Regions from separate parts of the Staphylococcus sp. aM genome, predicted to be linked through region 1. Evidence: a T-box and tRNA genes for the amino acid it is inferred to sense, from the RefSeq annotation. Region 1 holds a T-box; the other holds one or more tRNA genes.
The links. The T-box of region 1 lies ahead of serS (serine--tRNA ligase). A T-box ahead of a tRNA ligase gene usually reads a tRNA of that ligase, here a tRNA-Ser.
Positions count from the first base shown of each region.

Region 1 (5,191 bases):
ACTCAAGTCTAATATACAATGATGAAAACGGCAATCACTTTAGACGTCGGTGTGTGTGATGTCAGACAAACCTCACTTTTAAAATGCCGTCATCACAACATTTTAAATATGACAGAATTTTCTATTAATAGTTAGACTACCCACACTATTTTGCATCTAAATTTTACTTAATGTCCCTCCCCTACCCTCTTACTTTAGGTTATTGACATAAAAAAATACGCGGCAATGATGGCTCTTCATTACCGCGCATTGTATAGCTAGTCATTCGCTAACAATCTAAATTATTTAGTTGGCTTTTGAATATGAGTTTTACCACCCATGAATGGTACTAAGGCTTCAGGGATTGTTACTGTACCATCTTCATTTTGATAGTTCTCAACGATTGCTGCGAATGTACGACCTACAGCTAAACCACTACCATTTAACGTATGCGCTAATTCAGGTTTAGCTGCATTATCACGTTTGAAACGGATATTGGCACGTCGTGCTTGGAAGTCAGTACAGTTTGAACATGAACTGATTTCTTTGTAGTCGTTATAGCTTGGTAACCATACTTCTAAGTCGTATGTTTTACTAGCACTGAAACCAATGTCTCCAGTACATAAGATAACACGACGATATGGTAATCCTAATTCTTCTAAGATTGCTTCAGCGTTTGTAGTCATTTCTTCTAAAGCATCCCAAGAATCTTCAGGTTTTTCAAAGCGTACCATTTCAACTTTGTCGAATTGGTGTAAACGAATTAAACCTCTTGTATCTCTACCAGCTGAACCCGCTTCACTACGGAAACATGCAGATTGTCCAGTGAATTTTTCAGGTAAGACACCTGGTTGGATGATTTCATCACGATAGAAGTTTGTTAAAGGTACTTCAGCAGTTGGAATTGTATATAGTCCTTCTTTTTCTACTTTAAATAAATCTTCTTCGAATTTAGGTAATTGACCAGTACCATACATTGTATCAGCGTTAACTAATTGAGGTACCATCATTTCAGTGTAACCATGTTGTGTTGTATGTTTAGTAATCATGTAGTTCATTAATGCACGTTCTAATTGTGCACCGTCTCTTGTTAGATAAACGAAACGTGCGCCAGAAATTTTAGCGGCACGATCGAAGTCAGCCATTTTAAGATCTTCTACGATATCCCAGTGTGCTTTCGCTTCGAAATCAAATTCACGAGGTGTACCCCATTTTTTAACTTCGATATTTTCTTCATCTGAAGCGCCTTGTGGTACATCATCATTGATAAGGTTTGGAATACGACATAGAATATCAGACATTTTATTATCAATTTCATTTAATTGTGTATCATATTCTTTAATGTCATCACCTAATTGACGCATTTCAGCGATAACATCATCAGCATTTTCTTTATTACGTTTTTTCTGAGCGATTTCTTCACTTACTTTATTACGTTTCGCTTTCATCTCTTCTGTCTTGCTTATTAATGTACGACGCTTTTCATCTAATTCTAATACCTCATCGACTACTTTAGGGTCGTCTCCTCTTAATTCAATTTTGCTCTTAACTTTGTCTGGCTCTGTTCTAAAAAGTTTAATATCTAACATGAAACCTTCATCCTTTCCCATAAAAATATATATTTAGCATGCCAACTATGTATATAAAAGCATACAAAAAGACCACGCCCCGACAAGGGACGTGGTCTACGCGTTGCCACCCTATTTAACAAACAAAGCAAACATCTCAATGAAATGTAACTTCGTTTGCACTTAACTAAAATAACGGTTATTCGCCGATTGCTCACTAAATGTAGGTAGATTCATATTAAAGTGGATTACTTGTTCTCACTAACCACAAGCTCTCTGAAATCCATCAATAATACTACTTGGCCTACGAACAATGTTTTATTAACTTACTCACAATATAGCAAAGTTTTTTGTAATTTTCAAGTTATTTTAAAATTCAATCATTTTCATTTTATGAATGTATTAATGATATGCACTATCCTTTAAGTACTGTGCTACGGCTTCTATGTCCTTATGGAATTGTCTATCCTGTTTGATAGATGGCACAATGTTTCTAAATTCGTCATATTTGTCTCGTGTTTTAGGTGATAGTTGATTGACACCTTTTAACTCAACTGCTTGTAACGCAATAATACATTCAATCGCAATAACTCGTCGTGCATTTTCAATCATTTGATAACCATGTCTTGAAGCAATCGTTCCCATAGATACATGATCTTCTTGGTTAGCTGAAGATGGTATAGAATCTACACTCGCTGGATGTGCAAGTGTTTTATTCTCAGATACTAGACTCGCTGCTGCATATTGCATAATCATCGCGCCACTTTGTAAACCAGGTTCAGGACTTAAGAATGCAGGTAGACCGTTATTCAATTGCGGATTCACTAGTCGTTCCACACGTCGTTCTGAAACATTCGCTAATTCACTGACACCTAATTTCAAATGATCAAGCGCAAAGGCGATAGGTTGTCCATGGAAGTTACCACCAGATATGACTGTTGTTTCACCGTCTTCATCAAAGATAAGCGGATTATCATTTGAAGCATTCATTTCAAACTCTAACTTTTCTTTTACGTAGTTAAACACTTGATAACTTGCGCCATGAATTTGTGGAATACAACGTAAAGAATAAGCATCTTGAACACGAATCTCAGCTTGTCTTGTTGTTAACTTTGAGTCTGCTAACCAATCACGCATACGTGCCGCGACATCTACTTGTTCTTGACTATTTCTAACTGCATGTACTCTATGATCATATGCATCAACAATACCATTTAACGCTTGATGTGTGAGCGCCGCAATCCACTCTGCTTGGTAACCTAAGTCTTCCGCTTCAATATAATTAATGACCCCTTGTGCAGTCATAGCCTGTGTGCCATTAATTAGTGCTAATCCTTCTTTAGCTTGTAGATGTAATGGTGCTCTTCCTAATTCATTTAAAACATAACGACTATCAACTTCTTCATTTTTAAAATAAACAAGCCCTTCACCAATAAGTGCTAAAGCTAAATGAGATAATGGTGCCAAATCACCTGATGCACCAAGTGAACCTTGTTGAGGAATCACAGGTATAATACGCTCATTGATGAAATATTTGAGCTGGTCGACCAATTCTAAAGTTACCCCTGAATTTCCTTTTAATAATGTATTAAGACGTAAAATCATCATCACAAGTGATACTTCTTCAGAAAATGGTTCGCCCATCCCACAAGCGTGTGAACGTATTAAATTAACTTGTAAGTCATTATATTGAGTCGAATCAATACGCACATCGCTAAATAAACCAAATCCTGTAGTAATCCCATAAATGGTTTCTTTATCATTAATGATTCGTTCTACTACACTTCTACTTTTTTTAACTCTTTCTAATGCTTCCTCTGTGATTTCAATTTTTAAATCTTGGTGTAATAATTGTTTAATATCTTCAATCGTTAAAGCATCTCCATTTAAAAATAAAGTCATAGAAACAGCTCCCCTTTATGTAGAATTAAAACTTCCATTATCAAAAAGTATACGTTTTCATTTTTATATAAACAATACCTTTTACAATTTTTATAATACATTAACAATTTAATTATTTAATACGCTAAAATATTGTCATTGTTATACTTGGTATATATATCGTTACATTTCTTAAATTCCTATTGACGAAAGTGTATTACAGGTATAGTATTTTTTATTGTATTTAAAAGCACACACATCGTTGTGACTTATATTCAATATCAAATGAATCAATGAACATAAACCGGTTTGTATAATAGAAATAGATAATCCGGTAAAAGGAGGTTTAGGTAGATGGAAACTTTAGATACTATTAATATTCCTAAAAGAAAAGAAGAGTCTCATAAAGGTGATTACGGTAAAATCCTATTAATTGGTGGATCTGCTAATTTAGGTGGTGCAATCATGTTAGCAGCACGTGCATGTGTATTTAGTGGTAGTGGTTTAATTACTGTAGCAACACACCCAACTAATCATGCTGCATTACATTCTCGATGCCCGGAAGCAATGGTTATCGATATTAACGATACAAAGATGCTTACTAAAATGATTGAAATGACAGACAGTATCTTAATTGGACCTGGACTTGGTGTAGACTTTAAAGGAAATAATGCCATTACTTTCCTATTACAAAACATCCAACCTCATCAGAATTTAATAGTAGACGGTGATGCTATTACTATTTTTAGTAAACTTAAACCTCAACTACCTTCATGTCGAGTAATTTTTACGCCACATCAAAAAGAGTGGGAACGTTTAAGTGGTATCCCAATTGAAGAACAAACTTATGAGCGTAATCGTGAAGTGGTTGATCGTATTGGCGCAACAGTTGTTCTAAAAAAACATGGTACTGAGATTTACTTTAGAAATGAAGATTATAAACTATCTATCGGTAGCCCAGCTATGGCAACTGGTGGTATGGGAGATACTTTAGCAGGAATGATTACTAGCTTCGTAGGTCAATTTGACAGTATTAAAGAAGCGGTGATGAGCGCGACTTATACACATAGTTATATCGGAGAAAAGCTTTCTGAAACGATGTATGTCGTACCACCATCACGTTTAATCAATGAAATTCCATTCGCAATGAAACAATTAGAAGAATAGCTTATATAGGGAATATGGTCACATTTAACAGTCGCCATATCCCTTTTTATTACATAAAAATAAGACTCCCCTGATGATAGGGGAGTCTTATTTTCTACTTTATATTATGGTTTATTCATCTTCATTATCTTCTGAATCGTTTTCGATATCTTCATTTACACGATCCATAAAGTCTTGTCTTACTTCGATTCGTTCATCACCATCTTGAGTGTCTTCTGAACCTTGTTCTTCATCAGTAACTTCAGTTTGAATCGCTTTGCCTGGTGCGCCACCTTCGATAACTTCTTCGTTACTAGACTCACCTTGAGCATTATCACTTTCAATATCTGATTCTGCTTCATCAGCGTCATCTTCTTGTTTTACTTTAGCTACTGTTGAAACAAATTGGTCATCACCTAGACGCATAAGTCGAACACCTTGTGCAGAACGACCATTTTGTGAGATGTCATGTACATCTAGACGTATAATCACACCTGCATTCGTTACAACCATTAAGTCTTCTTCACCTGTAACAGTTGTGATACATACGATGTTACCATTACGTTCTGTAATTGTTGCCGTCTTAATACCTTTACCGCCACGATTTGATAATCGGT
Region 1 covers NZ_CP121447.1:8,682-13,872, reverse strand. The annotation lists gene serS (serine--tRNA ligase) at 282-1,568, opposite strand; T-box leader at 1,651-1,866, opposite strand; gene hutH (histidine ammonia-lyase) at 1,950-3,449, opposite strand; gene P7F85_RS00035 (NAD(P)H-hydrate dehydratase) at 3,783-4,595, shown strand; gene gyrA (DNA gyrase subunit A) at 4,707-5,191, opposite strand, start outside.

Region 2 (5,191 bases), 1.0 Mb from region 1:
CATACATTTATGCTAAAAATAAATTATATCCGATACCGGGTGGTTCTATTATGGGCATACCAACGGATATTAAACCTTTTATCAAAACTAAATTAATTTCACCATTAGGTAAACTTAGAGCTGGATTAGATTTATTTAAAAAGCCTATCGAGATAGAAGATGACATTTCAGTAGGTGATTTCTTTAGACAACGTTTAGGTGATGAAGTTCTTGAGAATTTAATTGAACCACTAATGGGTGGTATCTATGGTACAAATATAGATGACTTAAGTTTAATGAGTACATTTCCCAATTTTAAAGAAAAAGAAGAAGCCTTTGGTAGCTTAATTAAAGGTATGAAAGATGAAAAAGAACAACGTATTAAACAACGTCAATTATACCCAGGTGCGCCTAAAGGACAATTTAAACAGTTCAAGCATGGTTTAAGCTCATTTATCGAAGCACTTGAAGAAGCTGTTAAAAATCAAGGTGTAGACATTCAATATAACACTAAAGTTGAAGATATTATTGTATCTCAAAGAGACTATCAAGTGGTTGTTGATGGTAAAAATGAAGTATATGATGGTGTATTAGTCACTACACCTCAACAAGTGTTTATGCAATGGTTCAATCATGATCCAGCGTTTGATTATTTCAATACGATGGATTCAACAACAGTGGCAACAGTTGTCCTAGCATTTGATGAAAAAGATATTGAAAATACTTATGATGGTACTGGTTTTGTAATTGCTAGAACAAGTAATACAGATATTACGGCATGTACATGGACATCTAAAAAATGGCCATTTACAACACCAGAAGGCAAAGTTTTAATAAGAGCTTATGTTGGTAAACCAGGTGATACTGTTGTGGATGATCACACAGATGAAGAAATTGTTTCTATAGTACGTCGTGATTTAAAACAAATGATGACATTTAAAGGTGATCCTGAATTCACAATAGTCAATCGATTACCGAAAAGTATGCCTCAATACCATGTAGGTCACATTAAACAAATTAGAAAAATTCAAGAACATATTAAACGAACTTATCCGCGATTAAAAATTACAGGGGCGCCATTTGAAGCGGTTGGCCTACCTGATTGTATCCAACAAGGTCATAATGCGGTTGATGAAATGCTAGAGGAATTACGTTAATACGTTTTATAATTTAATTAAAGCACTTTAAAAGGATAACAATGTCTTTTTAAAGTGCTTTTGATATAGAATAAAGATAAATACGTTCATGATAAAGACTGCTACTTAATCTAGAAGTGAGGTTGATAAAAATGACAGATGTCATCATTGTTCATTCAAGTGTAGGAAATGCACATAATCATTGGTATGAATGGTTAGGTCACAATTTAACGTTAGAAGGATATAAAGTCTCTCTTTTTAATTTAGAAGCTAATACTCCTGCTAAAATTGATATGTGGGTTAAGCAAATGCAACAACAATTAAATGTAAGAAAGAAAGATACATATTTTGTAACACATGGATTTGGAACGATAGCGACTTTGAAATTTATAGAAACATTAGAACAAAATGTTGAAGGGCTATTCAGTATTGCTGGTTTTAAAGATGATGCAGTAGACATAGATGAAAATATTGATTTACATGGAGTAACGATTAATTATGAACGAGTTAAAAGTAAAGTAGATCATTTTTATGGTTTGAGTTCTAAAAATGATACACATGTTTCATATAAAGAAACGAAGCGACTTATGGATACCTTAGATGGACGTATGAGAGTTGTTGAAGATGGTGGCCATTTTATGGAAGAGGATGGTTTTACTACATTCACATCACTACAAAATCGTATGCAAGGATTTATGACGCAATAGGGTAGGGAAATTAATAATATAATTTTAAATATGCGCCGTACTTATTTAGAATAGATAAGTATGGCGTTAGTCATTTGATATTGTGATCCATTTAGTAGCAGTAAGGGACGAAAAACAGAAAACATGAAAAATAGAAGATGATCATTTAATAGAAAAGGTATCAATATTGGATGAAAGTTAATATAATAGAAGGCCATTTAGACACTTTTGTTATAAAATGAAATCAAGTAGTAATTTTTACACATTTTAATTTGGAATTAATATTGACTAATAGTAACAAACTTAATATACTAATAAAGTGTTAAGCGAGAGCGTATTAAAGCAACTTGAACGTATCGATTGTTTTATTAATTCAAACAATGTAAATTTAGTTTTAAAAAAGTGTTGACTTTATTAAGCTAATGATGGTACAATAATCAAGTAGTCAAAAATAATATTATCGCGGGATGGAGCAGTTCGGTAGCTCGTCGGGCTCATAACCCGAAGGTCGGTGGTTCAAATCCGCCTCCCGCAATACATAGTTTTAATAGGTCTCGTAGTGTAGCGGTTAACACGCCTGCCTGTCACGCAGGAGATCGCGGGTTCGATTCCCGTCGAGACCGCCATTATTAATATTATGGTTCAGTAGCTCAGTTGGTAGAGCAATGGATTGAAGCTCCATGTGTCGGCAGTTCGACTCTGTCCTGAACCATTCGTCATTTTTGGCGGTTGTGGCGAAGTGGTTAACGATTCGGATTGTGGTTCCGACATTCGAGGGTTCGATTCCCTTCAACCGCCCCATAATCGTATTACATTTCACATGCGGGTGTAGTTTAATGGCAAAACCTCAGCCTTCCAAGCTGATGTTGTGGGTTCGATTCCCATCACCCGCTCCATTATTATTCCACAGTAGCTCAGTGGTAGAGCTATCGGCTGTTAACCGATCGGTCGTAGGTTCGAGTCCTACCTGTGGAGCCATGGCTCCTTGGTCAAGCGGTTAAGACACCGCCCTTTCACGGCGGTAACACGGGTTCGAGTCCCGTAGGAGTCATACAAACAGAAGTGAAATATCGCTTCTGTTTTTTTATTTATCATATTATGATGGAGAGTTGTCCGAGCTGGCCGAAGGAGCACGCCTGGAAAGTGTGTAGGCGCCACAAGCGTCTCGAGGGTTCGAATCCCTCACTCTCCGTAAAAACGCCTAGAATGGTTTTAATCCATTCTAGGCTTATTTTTGTTTTCTTTTAAATTAGGCATTAATTTGAGGATAAGAGAATTTAAATGAAAGTCTAAATTCTAATAAAAGTGAGTAAAGTTGCCCAATCAAAAATTGAAGACCATAAAGAAAGACAACCACACAACGTTAAAAAAAGAAATGAAACATTAGAATTATATATTGAGAAATAAAATAAAAATGTTATAATATATATAAGTCAACGACCATGCGTGGACTTTAAAACAAAATACATTAATTACAGTAGCCGTCTTACTATGAGGCAAGGCGTAATAATGAATATCATAGTATTATGCAGGATTGAGTTTTGTACTCTTCCTGCTTTTTTAATTTAAAGAGGTACATCATGAGAATTTATACAATTAAACAAAAAATTATATTATAGAGATTGAAGTATTACTATTTAAATCTCTATTTTTTTTATGGATAAATTCAAATGAAAGTTATAAGAGAAGTCAATATGATTATGAGTCACTGTTTAACAATATAATAAATGTTAGTAATCACCAGATTTGGGATTATAAAAATAGAAGGGGTTAAGGTTATCAGAAATTTGGCAATTGATTTTGAAAACATTGCAATTATTTTATGTCTGTTTATAATTTCAAAGTCATATATGAAGCATATCTGAGTATCTTAGTAACAATAATATTTATAATATATTCTTTTTCATTCAAACTTTGTCTACCAATTAAATAAAACTATATCCACATATAGCATATCAAACATATAAGAAAAACCCTAAAGCGATACGATAAGGTATGCTTTAGGGCCATAGGATTATGGAACTTGAGTTCCAGGATGATCATGATGCAGATTATTTGTTACCAAATAAACCTTTGAAGAAATCTACTGCTTTTTTGATAAGATCTGTGATAAATTGCATTGTGATTCACCTCCTATAATTTGTATCTTTAATATAAATCTTTTTTAATCTTTTTAGGGATTTTTTTCTTATTTTATATACGTATTTCCCAAGGTGTAGTTTTTATAATTTAAAAGGACATTCTTGAATGCAAGGGTGTAGATATACATTTATTTCTACATACTTTATTTAGAAATTTAAGATTTGACCACTGATAGATTCAATTAAAATCGTTATAATTAAATATGTAATGATAAATGGAGGAATGACTCGTGGACTTTTGGTTAAAAGAACAATCTATCAAGAATAAAAATAAAATAGCTGTGACTGATGGACAACACTCGCTTACATTCAAAGCTTTATATGATGAAGCGCATGGACTTTCACAACATTTAAACCAATTATCTCAGTCAAGAATTGGTTTACATATTAATAATCGAATTGAGTCATTGATTTTAATACATGCATGTTGGCTTGCTAATATTGAAATTGCGATGATTAATACTCGGTTAACGACTAATGAAATGATTGCTCAAATGAATTCAATCGATGTTAATACAATTATCACAACGACATCTTTAGAATTAGAAGGTTTTAATATATACAATATTGAGGAAATTCAGCTTTTAAATCAAATAGAAGATCAAATGAATATTTTTAAATTAGAAAATATCGCATCAATCATGTTTACATCGGGTACGACTGGTCCACAAAAGGCTGTGCCTCAAACGTTTAAGAATCATCTAGCAAGTGCAGAAGGATGTAAAAGGAGCTTAGGATATAGTCAACAATCTAAATGGTTATCTGTACTCCCGATTTATCATATATCAGGTTTGAGTGTGATATTACGTAGTGTGATGGAAGGATTTACTGTCAGACTATTAGAGAAATATAATACAGAAAATATGCTTGATATTATTAAAAATGAAGATATTACTCATGTGTCACTTGTGCCACAAACATTAAAATGGTTAATGGATGCAGGTTTAGAAAAGCCATATCAATTAGAAAAGATTCTGTTAGGTGGCGCAAAGCTTTCTTCAAATTTAATTCAACAAGCATTAGATTATCGCTTGCCTATTTATAATTCGTTTGGAATGACTGAAACATGTTCACAATTTTTAACTGCGACACCAGATATGTTGGCTCAACGATATGATACAGTTGGTAAACCGAGTGATAATGTCAAAGTTAAAATTAAAGATGCTGATCAAAATGGTCACGGTGAATTACTCATAAAAGGGGTAAATGTAATGAATGGTTATTTATATCCTTCTAATTTAACAGATAC
Region 2 covers NZ_CP121447.1:1,013,902-1,019,092, forward strand. The annotation lists gene hemY (protoporphyrinogen oxidase) at 1-1,136, shown strand, start outside; gene P7F85_RS05110 (RBBP9/YdeN family alpha/beta hydrolase) at 1,268-1,822, shown strand; tRNA gene P7F85_RS05115 (tRNA-Met) at 2,263-2,336, shown strand; tRNA gene P7F85_RS05120 (tRNA-Asp) at 2,352-2,427, shown strand; tRNA gene P7F85_RS05125 (tRNA-Phe) at 2,441-2,513, shown strand; tRNA gene P7F85_RS05130 (tRNA-His) at 2,527-2,602, shown strand; tRNA gene P7F85_RS05135 (tRNA-Gly) at 2,624-2,697, shown strand; tRNA gene P7F85_RS05140 (tRNA-Asn) at 2,705-2,779, shown strand; tRNA gene P7F85_RS05145 (tRNA-Glu) at 2,781-2,852, shown strand; tRNA gene P7F85_RS05150 (tRNA-Ser) at 2,905-2,993, shown strand; gene P7F85_RS05155 (epsilon family phenol-soluble modulin) at 3,853-3,921, opposite strand; gene menE (o-succinylbenzoate--CoA ligase) at 4,173-5,191, shown strand, end outside.
Region 2: it encodes a tRNA-Ser, which carries the amino acid that the T-box ahead of serS (serine--tRNA ligase) is inferred to sense. The anticodon was not compared.